2 regions of the Senegalia sp. (in: firmicutes) genome follow, and region 2 is predicted to be linked to the other one. Evidence: riboswitches for the same ligand, from Rfam matches in the RefSeq annotation. Region 2 holds a riboswitch; the other holds the start of a gene.

Region 1 (4,223 bases), on a different contig from region 2:
ATTTTTTCAAAAGATTATAAAAATAATGTTTATGAAATAGGAAATAGCAAAATCTTATCAGAAGATCCATCTATATATGTTCAAAATGCAGTAGTAACTGACAAATCTGTAGCTCCACAAGGAAAATCTACAATATATGTTTTAGTTCCTGTACCAAATAATACATCTAACATTGATTGGGATAGTGAAAAAGATAAATTCAGAGAAAAGGTATTAGATATATTAGAAACAAAAGGCGGATTTCCTGATTTAAGAAAACATATAGAAGCCCAAAGAATGATAACACCAAAGAATTGGGAAGAAGATATGAATGTTCATGAAGGTGCTGTATTTAATTTAGGGCACAATATAAAACAAATGTTATATTTTAGACCACATAATAAGTTTGAGGAGTTTGATAACTGTTATTTAGTAGGTGGAGGTACTCATCCTGGTAGTGGTTTACCAACTATATTTGAATCAGGAATTATAACTTCAGATTTACTTGAAGAATACAATAAAAATAAACCTAAAAAGTTACAAAAGGCATCAATGCTTTAAAGCATTGATGTTTTTATTTTAAATTTAAATTATATTTGTCTTCATAATGGAAATACTTTATAATATATTATAATAAAGCATTATGGAGGATACAATATGAAGATTGGAATATTTGATTCAGGAGTAGGAGGGATAACTGTCTTAAAGGAAGCTTTAAATCAGTTACCTGGTATGGAATATATATATTATGCAGATACAATTAATGTTCCATATGGAACAAAACCAAAAGAAAATGTGAAAAAATATATATTTAAAGTTGTAGAATTTTTAAATGACAAAAATATTGATGCACTTATAATAGCATGTAATACAGCTACAAGTATTGCCATAAAAGATTTAAGAGAGAGATATGATTTTCCAATAATAGGGATGGAACCTGCCTTAAAGCCTGCAATAGAAAGTTCAGATAATAGAAAAGTTATAGTTACAGCAACCAACTTGACTTTACAAGAGAAAAAATTTAATGATCTAGTGACAAAATTAAATTCTTGGAATATAGTAGAGCCATTGCCCCTACCTAAATTAGTAGAATATGCTGAAAGCTTTATTTTTGATAAAAATATAATACTACCCTATTTAAAAAAGCAATTTGAAAAGTTTAACTTAGAAGAATATGGAACTGTAGTTCTTGGATGTACTCATTTTCCATATTATAAAGAATATTTTAAAGAAGTACTTCCAAAAGATATAGATATAATAGATGGTAACTATGGTACTATCAAAAATTTAAAAAACATATTAAATATAAAAGAAAAAAAGGATCAAAAAGAAAGTAAAATAACTTTTTATATTTCTGGTAGGGAGGATAAAGAAGAACTTAAAAAGTATTTAAATATATTAAACAAATAGAGGTGTACTCATGACTGAAAAAGAAAAAATGATAGCTGGAGATATGTATGATGCTACAGATGAAGAATTATTTGAAGATCGAATGAGAGCAAAGATATTATGTAAAAAATATAATGATATGAAACCTTATCAATTAGATGAAAGAAAAGAAGTTCTTAAAAGACTTTTTGATACAGAAAATGATTCTTATATTGAGCCTAATTTTTTTTGTGACTATGGCTATAATATTGTCATAGGAAAGAATTTTTATGTAAATCATAATTGTGTTATATTAGATTCCTGTAAGGTTGAATTTGGCGATAATGTAATGATAGGACCTAATGTTGGAATATATACTGCAACTCACCCAACAGATCCTATAGAGAGAAATTCTGGGCTAGAGTTTGCTCGCCCTATAAAAATAGGTGAAAATGTATGGATAGGTGGAGGATCTACTATATATCCTGGAGTAACAGTTGGAGATAATGTTGTGATTGCTGGTGGTAGTGTTGTAACTAAGAGTGTGGAAGCTAATAAAGTAGTTGGAGGAAATCCAGCTAAAATAATAAAAGATATAAAATAAAGGTGGCTATTATAGCCACCTTTATTTTATACCAAAAACTTGATCAAACTCACCTTTTTTATGAAGTGCTACTATTTCATCACACCCACCGATAAATTTATTATCTACAAAAATTTGAGGTACAGTACTACTATTGGTTTCCTTCTTTAACTCTTCTAATTTTTCCATATTATTGCTTATTTCTATTTCTTCATATTCTACACCTTTATTATCCATTAATCTTTTAGCCCTTAGGCAAAATGGACAAGTACTAGTAGTGTAGATTTTAACATCTTTTGACATTTAAAAACCTCCTAAATTTTCATATATTTAATTTACCCAATAATTATAAGTTCAATTAATATAATTGACATTTAAGATTTAATGTATTACAATTAATTTGAAATATAATAAAAATCTGGGGAGCTAATTTAGCTGAGAGGAAATAAAATTCGACCCATTAGACCTGCACTGGATAATGCCAGCGAAGGGAGAATAATATTTGCACCTTAGATATTTACCCCTTCATATATATGGAGGGGTTTATTTTATTTAATAAATCAATTTAAAGGAGATGGTTTTGTGCCAATAGTAAATGTAGAACTTCAAGTATTACCAAGAGTAGAGGATGAAAGATTATATGATGTAGTTGATGAAGTTATAAAATACATTGATAATTCAGGAGTGAAATATCAAGTAGGACCTATGGGAACTACAATGGAAGGAGAATTTGATGATCTTATGGATATAGTAAAAGAAGCTCAAAATATATGTGTAAGAGAAGGTTCTTCTAGAGTATTATCAGTAGTAAAAATAGATTATAAAGCAGAAGGTGTGACAATGAATGAAAAGGTGGGGAAATATAGAAAGTAAGATAATACCTAGTGTTTTCTTTTTCTTTTTATTATTTATTTGGGAATTAGTAGTTAAAATTGGTGTGGTTAAGCAATATATTTTGCCTTCACCTACAGATATCATAAAGGTGTTTCCAAATATACATCCAGAAATATGGAAACATATATCTACAACAATTCAAGAAGCAGCACTTGGGTTTATAATAGCTATAATACTTGCTATAATCTTAGCTATTATTATGGATAATATAAAAATAATAAAAGAAGCAATTTATCCAATAATAATAGTATCTCAAACTGTACCAATAATTGCTTTAGCACCACTATTTGCTGCATGGTTTGGTTTTGGAAAACTGCCAAAAATAATGGTAGTAATTCTCGTATGTTTTTTCCCTATATTAGTTAGTTTAATTCATGGACTTGAATCTGTAGATAAGGATTTACTAAACTTGTTAAAATCCATGGGAGCAAGTAGATTTCAAATATTTAAAGAAGTAAAGTTTCCAGCATCCTTAGTTAGTTTTTTTTCTGGACTTAGAATAGCTGCAACATATAGTATTATGGGAGCAGTTATAGGAGAATGGCTAGGAGGAAAAGATGGGCTTGGAGTATATATGATAAGAGTAAGGCATTCATTTGCATTAGATAAGTTTTTTGCAGTTATAATAATAATAGTTATTCTTAGCATGATACTATTTAAAATTATTAATTTATTTCAAAAATATTTAATGCCTTGGGAAGAAGTCAATAAAAATTAATAAATGGAGTGAAAATAAATGAAAAAAGTGATTTCTATATTTATAATATTAATACTAGTATCATCAATTATAGTAGCTTGTTCAAATGATGAGACAAGCAATAAAAAGAATCAAGAGTTAGAAAAAGTAACTGTGATTTTAGATTGGGTACCAAATACTAATCATACAGGATTATATGTAGCAAAGAATAAAGGCTATTATGAAGAAGAAGGTTTGGATGTTGAAATAATTCAACCATCAGAAGGTGGGGCTGCAAATTTAATAGCTAATGAACAAGGGGAATTTGGAATTAGTTATCAAGAAGAAGTTACTTATGCAAGAACTTCAGAAAATCCTCTGCCTATAAAGGCTATTTCAGCTGTAATACAAAACAATACTTCTGGATTTGCATCGCCAAAAGACAAAAACATAGAAACTCCAAAAGATTTTGAAGATAAAAAGTATGGTGGCTGGGGTGCACCTATGGAAGAAGCAATGATAAAGGGGCTTATGGAAAAGGAAGAATCTGATTTTTCTAAAGTGGAAATGGTGAATATAGGTAGTCTAGATTTTTTTACTGCGGTAAAGGATCATGTAGATTTCACTTGGATTTTTTATGGTTGGGATGGTGTAGCAGCTAAAGAAAAAGGAATAGATTTGAATTTTATTAAACTTCAAGATTTTGATAAAGATTTAAATTTC
Region 2 (4,223 bases):
CTACATAGTTCTGATCCAATGGATCCTCCCCCACCAGTTATAAGTATTTTTTTACCATTTATATAATCATTGATTTTCATGCAATCAAGGGTAACTTCATCTCGGCCTAACAAATCAGAAATTTCAACCTCACGAAGTTGTTTGACACTTACCTTACCATCAATAAGTTCAAACATGCCAGGAAGTGTCTTCACCTTACATTTAGTAGTTTTACATTCTTCTATTATTTCTTTAATCTCAGCCTTAGTAGATGAAGGCATAGCTATTACTATTTCATCAATATTGTTTTTTATAGCCTGTCCTTTTATATCGTATCTCTGCCCCTTTACAGGTACACCATGTATCTTTCTACCTTCTTTTGAAACATCATCATCAATTAATACCACAGGATTACTCATAAGTTCTGTATGGTTTTTAAATTCCTTTATAACCATAGCACCAGCATCCCCCGCACCTATTACCATGATGCGCTTTCTTTTTTCACTATTAAATAGCTTTTCATTTTTCATCTTTCTTAAAAATCTATAGCTAAATCTAACCCCACCTATGTACATAATATCTAAAATAGCAACTAATAAATAAATGCTTCTTGGAAAATGAATATTCATTACATATAAATAACTAATCATTCCTGCATTAGCAAGTATTACAGCAACTATTACTTGCATTAGTTCATCAATGCTTGCATATCTCCAAAGGCTATTATATATGCCAAAGTATGCAAATACTAATATTTTAATCAAAGTTATAGCAAAAATATTATCAATATAAAGCTGCATAATATTCCAAGGTATATTCATATCAAACCTTAAGTAAAATGAAACTAAGAATGCTGTACTTATGAGAAAAATATCTATTGCAAGCAACATAATTATTCTTTTTTTCTTCTCCACATGACCCCTTCTTCCATAGTTATAGTAATTTTACCAACTATATCTTCATTTTATAATAAATATACATTATAAACAACAATTTATACAAATATATACATATTTTTTATAATACAAAGTACGATATTTTTAGACATATTTCGACAGAGTTAAACACTCATATACTTATGAGTGTTTAAAACCTAATATCTATTAATTTTAAAACTGCCTACTCCCATATCTACCTTTATATCAAAATTAGTATCTTTTTTAACATAATCTTTAGAAATTAAAACATCCTCTTCAGATTCTATTAGACCTAAATCATCTATATTAGTAGAATTTAATGCTCCATCCATCTCTATCTTAAGTCCAGCATCAGTTGGCACATTTAATACTATAGATGAGGCACCTGATTCTATATTTACATAGCTTGTAGAATGTAAATCTCCAAAATCAATATCCATCTTTCCAGCACCTAAATCCAAATCTATCTTTTGTACCTTCACATTCTTTAAATTTAACTTTCCAGAACTAGCACCACTATCTACATCTATATTCCATATAAGCTTGTTATTAATATCAATATCTAAATTACTTTTATTATTAAAGATATTATTAGACATGTCATTTGAAACATTTACTCTTTGACTATTATTGCTGGTTCCTGATTCATAATTATGATTGAATCTATTATTTGAAGATATCTTTGCCAAACTTGTTTGACTATTATATGAATTTATATTATATTTTGCTGCACCCAAATCTATATCTAGTTCACCCTTTATAATACCCTCACTCATTTCCACAAGTAAATCTTCACTGTAATCATTTTTTACATCATTAGTATCATTTATAAAAAATCCATAAGCAATTACAATAATTATAAATATTATCCAAAGTGCAGTATTTAATATCTTATTTTTAAATATGATATTAATACCAATTACAATGAGAATTAATGGCCACAAATCAAATAAAGAATCTATCAAAATAAATAAATCAAAATTTAGTATATCCATATTAGAAAGAAGCCAAATTAGACCAAGAGCTATTAATACAATCCCAAAGATAACATTTCTTTTTTTCATATCAATCCCTCTTTCCTTTAAATATTAAAAATAAACCAACAGCTACAAGCACAAAAGGCCAAAAGAACCTTAAATCAAATATATTGAAAAATCTTCTAAGAAATAAAAACACTCCTAGACCAATAAATATAAATCCAATACTCCTACTATTATTATCATTATTGTGATCTTTCTTATCTGTGACCCCACCTTCAATATATTGATTGTTTTCACTTCTATTTAACTCCACATCACGTGGCAATATTATAGCAGCTATAATATATAGAAAGATACCAGTTCCTGCAAACAAAACAGAAGCTGCCCAAATTAATCGTACAATAGATGAGTCAATATCAAAATAATCAGCAACCCCACCACATACCCCATCTATTATTTTATCACTAGTAGACTTATAAAGTTTACCATCCAAATTAAACATCTCCCTTCCTTAAATTATATGTATCATTTGTATTTATTATATCACAAGGATACCCATAAACTTCTATATTAATTGACTAACATTATAAGAAATGCTATAATTTTAATTAATTGAATATCTATAGGGGTGCTTGTGCAAGCAGGCTGAGAACAAATCTAAAGCGATGAAAACCCTTAAACCTGATCTGGATAATGCCAGCGTAGGAATATGTTTTTATAAATTTTTTAAGCATGTTCTATATTTCTAGAACATGCTTTTTTTATATATAAAAATTACTTTAATGGAGGAGATAAATATGTTTAAAGAAGTTTATGAAAATGTGGGAGAAAAAACACCATTAGTTCACTCTATTACCAATTATGTAACAGTAAATGACTGTGCAAACATTGTACTAGCTGCTGGGGGTTCCCCTATTATGGCAGATGGAATCGAAGAAGTAGAAGAAATAAATTCTATTTGTGATTCATTAGTTATCAATATAGGAACTTTAAATGAAAGAGTAATAAAGGCAATGATAGCAGCTGGTAAAAAAGCTAACGAAATTGGAAATCCAGTCATATTAGATCCTGTAGCTGTAGGGGCGTCCACCTTTAGAAATGAAACCACTTTTAAACTATTAGAAGAAATACATTTTTCTGTTATTAGAGGCAATGCTTCTGAGATAAAAGCTATCTATGAAGGAAGTGGAACTACAAGCGGTGTAGATGCAAATGCAGAGGATAAGATAGAAGAAGAAAACTTACAAGCAATGGTTACACTTTGTAAAAATTTAAGCAAAAAAACTGGATCAGTTATTGCTTTAACAGGAGCTATTGATATCGTAGCAAGTCATGAAAAAGCAAAAGTTATTTATAATGGCAATCCTCTAATGTCCAAAATCACAGGCACTGGTTGTATGCTTACTAATGTAGCGGCTACCTACTGTGGCGCAAACAAAAATACTATTCTTGATGCAAGTACTTTAGCTGTAGCTCATATGGGTTTAGCTGGCGAATTAGCTTTTAAAAAATTACAAGAAATAGACGGTGGTACTTCTACCTATAGAATGCTTTTAATTGATGAAATAAGTAAAATGAATTATGAAAAATTAAAAGGAGGAATTAATATTGAAAATAGATAAAAAGTCTATGCTTTTATATGTTGTAACAGATAGAACATGGCTAGGAGAAAATTCTCTTGTAGACCAAGTAGAAGATACATTAAAAGCAGGCGCAACATTTATACAATTAAGAGAAAAAGATTTGCCTTTTGAAGACTTTTTAAAAGAAGCAAAGGAAATAAAAGTTATAACTGATAGATATAAGCTACCATTTGTTATCAATGACAATGTAGAAGTTGCCATTAAATGTAATGCAGATGGGGTTCATGTAGGACAAGAAGATATGAATGCTAGGAATGTTAGAAATCTTATAGGGGAAGATAAAATTCTTGGTGTATCTGCATCTACAGTTAAAGAGGCAAAAGCAGCAGAAGAAAATGGAGCAGATTATATAGGCGTTGGAGCTATAGTAAGCACTAGTACTAAAGAAGAGGCAAAGGTCGTTTCAATGGATACTTTAAAAGATATTTGTCATGCAGTTTCTATACCAGTCGTCGCAATAGGGGGTATAAATGAAGAAAATGTCCTGAAACTAAAAGGCAGCGGTGTTGATGGCATTTGCGTAATATCTGCAATATTTTCAAAAGAAAACATTTATGATGCTAGTAAAAAGCTATATAATTTATCTTCCAAGATGGTTTCCTATGAAGTATAAAGCAGCTATATTTGATTTAGATGGAACCCTTTTAGATTCAATGGATAGTTGGGATAGTGTAGGTAAAATATTTTTAGAAAATCAAGGTGTA

The links. A riboswitch is a leader RNA that binds a small molecule or an ion and turns the genes downstream of it on or off. The one in region 2 is predicted to bind thiamine pyrophosphate.
Region 1: it holds a riboswitch for thiamine pyrophosphate, as region 2 does, so the genes downstream of both, ACTHUW_RS00180 (MTH1187 family thiamine-binding protein) here and thiM (hydroxyethylthiazole kinase) in region 2, are expected to answer to the same signal.

What each region holds. Positions count from the first base shown of each region.
Region 1 is NZ_JBQCYD010000001.1:30,486-34,708, reverse strand. Features, by position in the region: gene ACTHUW_RS00200 (phytoene desaturase family protein) at 1-540, shown strand, start outside; gene murI (glutamate racemase) at 637-1,389, shown strand; gene ACTHUW_RS00190 (sugar O-acetyltransferase) at 1,400-1,951, shown strand; gene grxC (glutaredoxin 3) at 1,973-2,233, opposite strand; TPP riboswitch at 2,340-2,440, shown strand; gene ACTHUW_RS00180 (MTH1187 family thiamine-binding protein) at 2,513-2,803, shown strand; gene ACTHUW_RS00175 (ABC transporter permease) at 2,775-3,542, shown strand; gene ACTHUW_RS00170 (ABC transporter substrate-binding protein) at 3,561-4,223, shown strand, end outside.
Region 2 is NZ_JBQCYD010000019.1:7,149-11,371, forward strand. Features, by position in the region: gene ACTHUW_RS06755 (polysaccharide biosynthesis protein) at 1-893, opposite strand, end outside; gene ACTHUW_RS06760 (LiaI-LiaF-like domain-containing protein) at 1,073-1,960, opposite strand; gene ACTHUW_RS06765 (PspC domain-containing protein) at 1,962-2,369, opposite strand; TPP riboswitch at 2,491-2,602, shown strand; gene thiM (hydroxyethylthiazole kinase) at 2,674-3,498, shown strand; gene thiE (thiamine phosphate synthase) at 3,485-4,132, shown strand; gene ACTHUW_RS06780 (HAD family hydrolase) at 4,122-4,223, shown strand, end outside.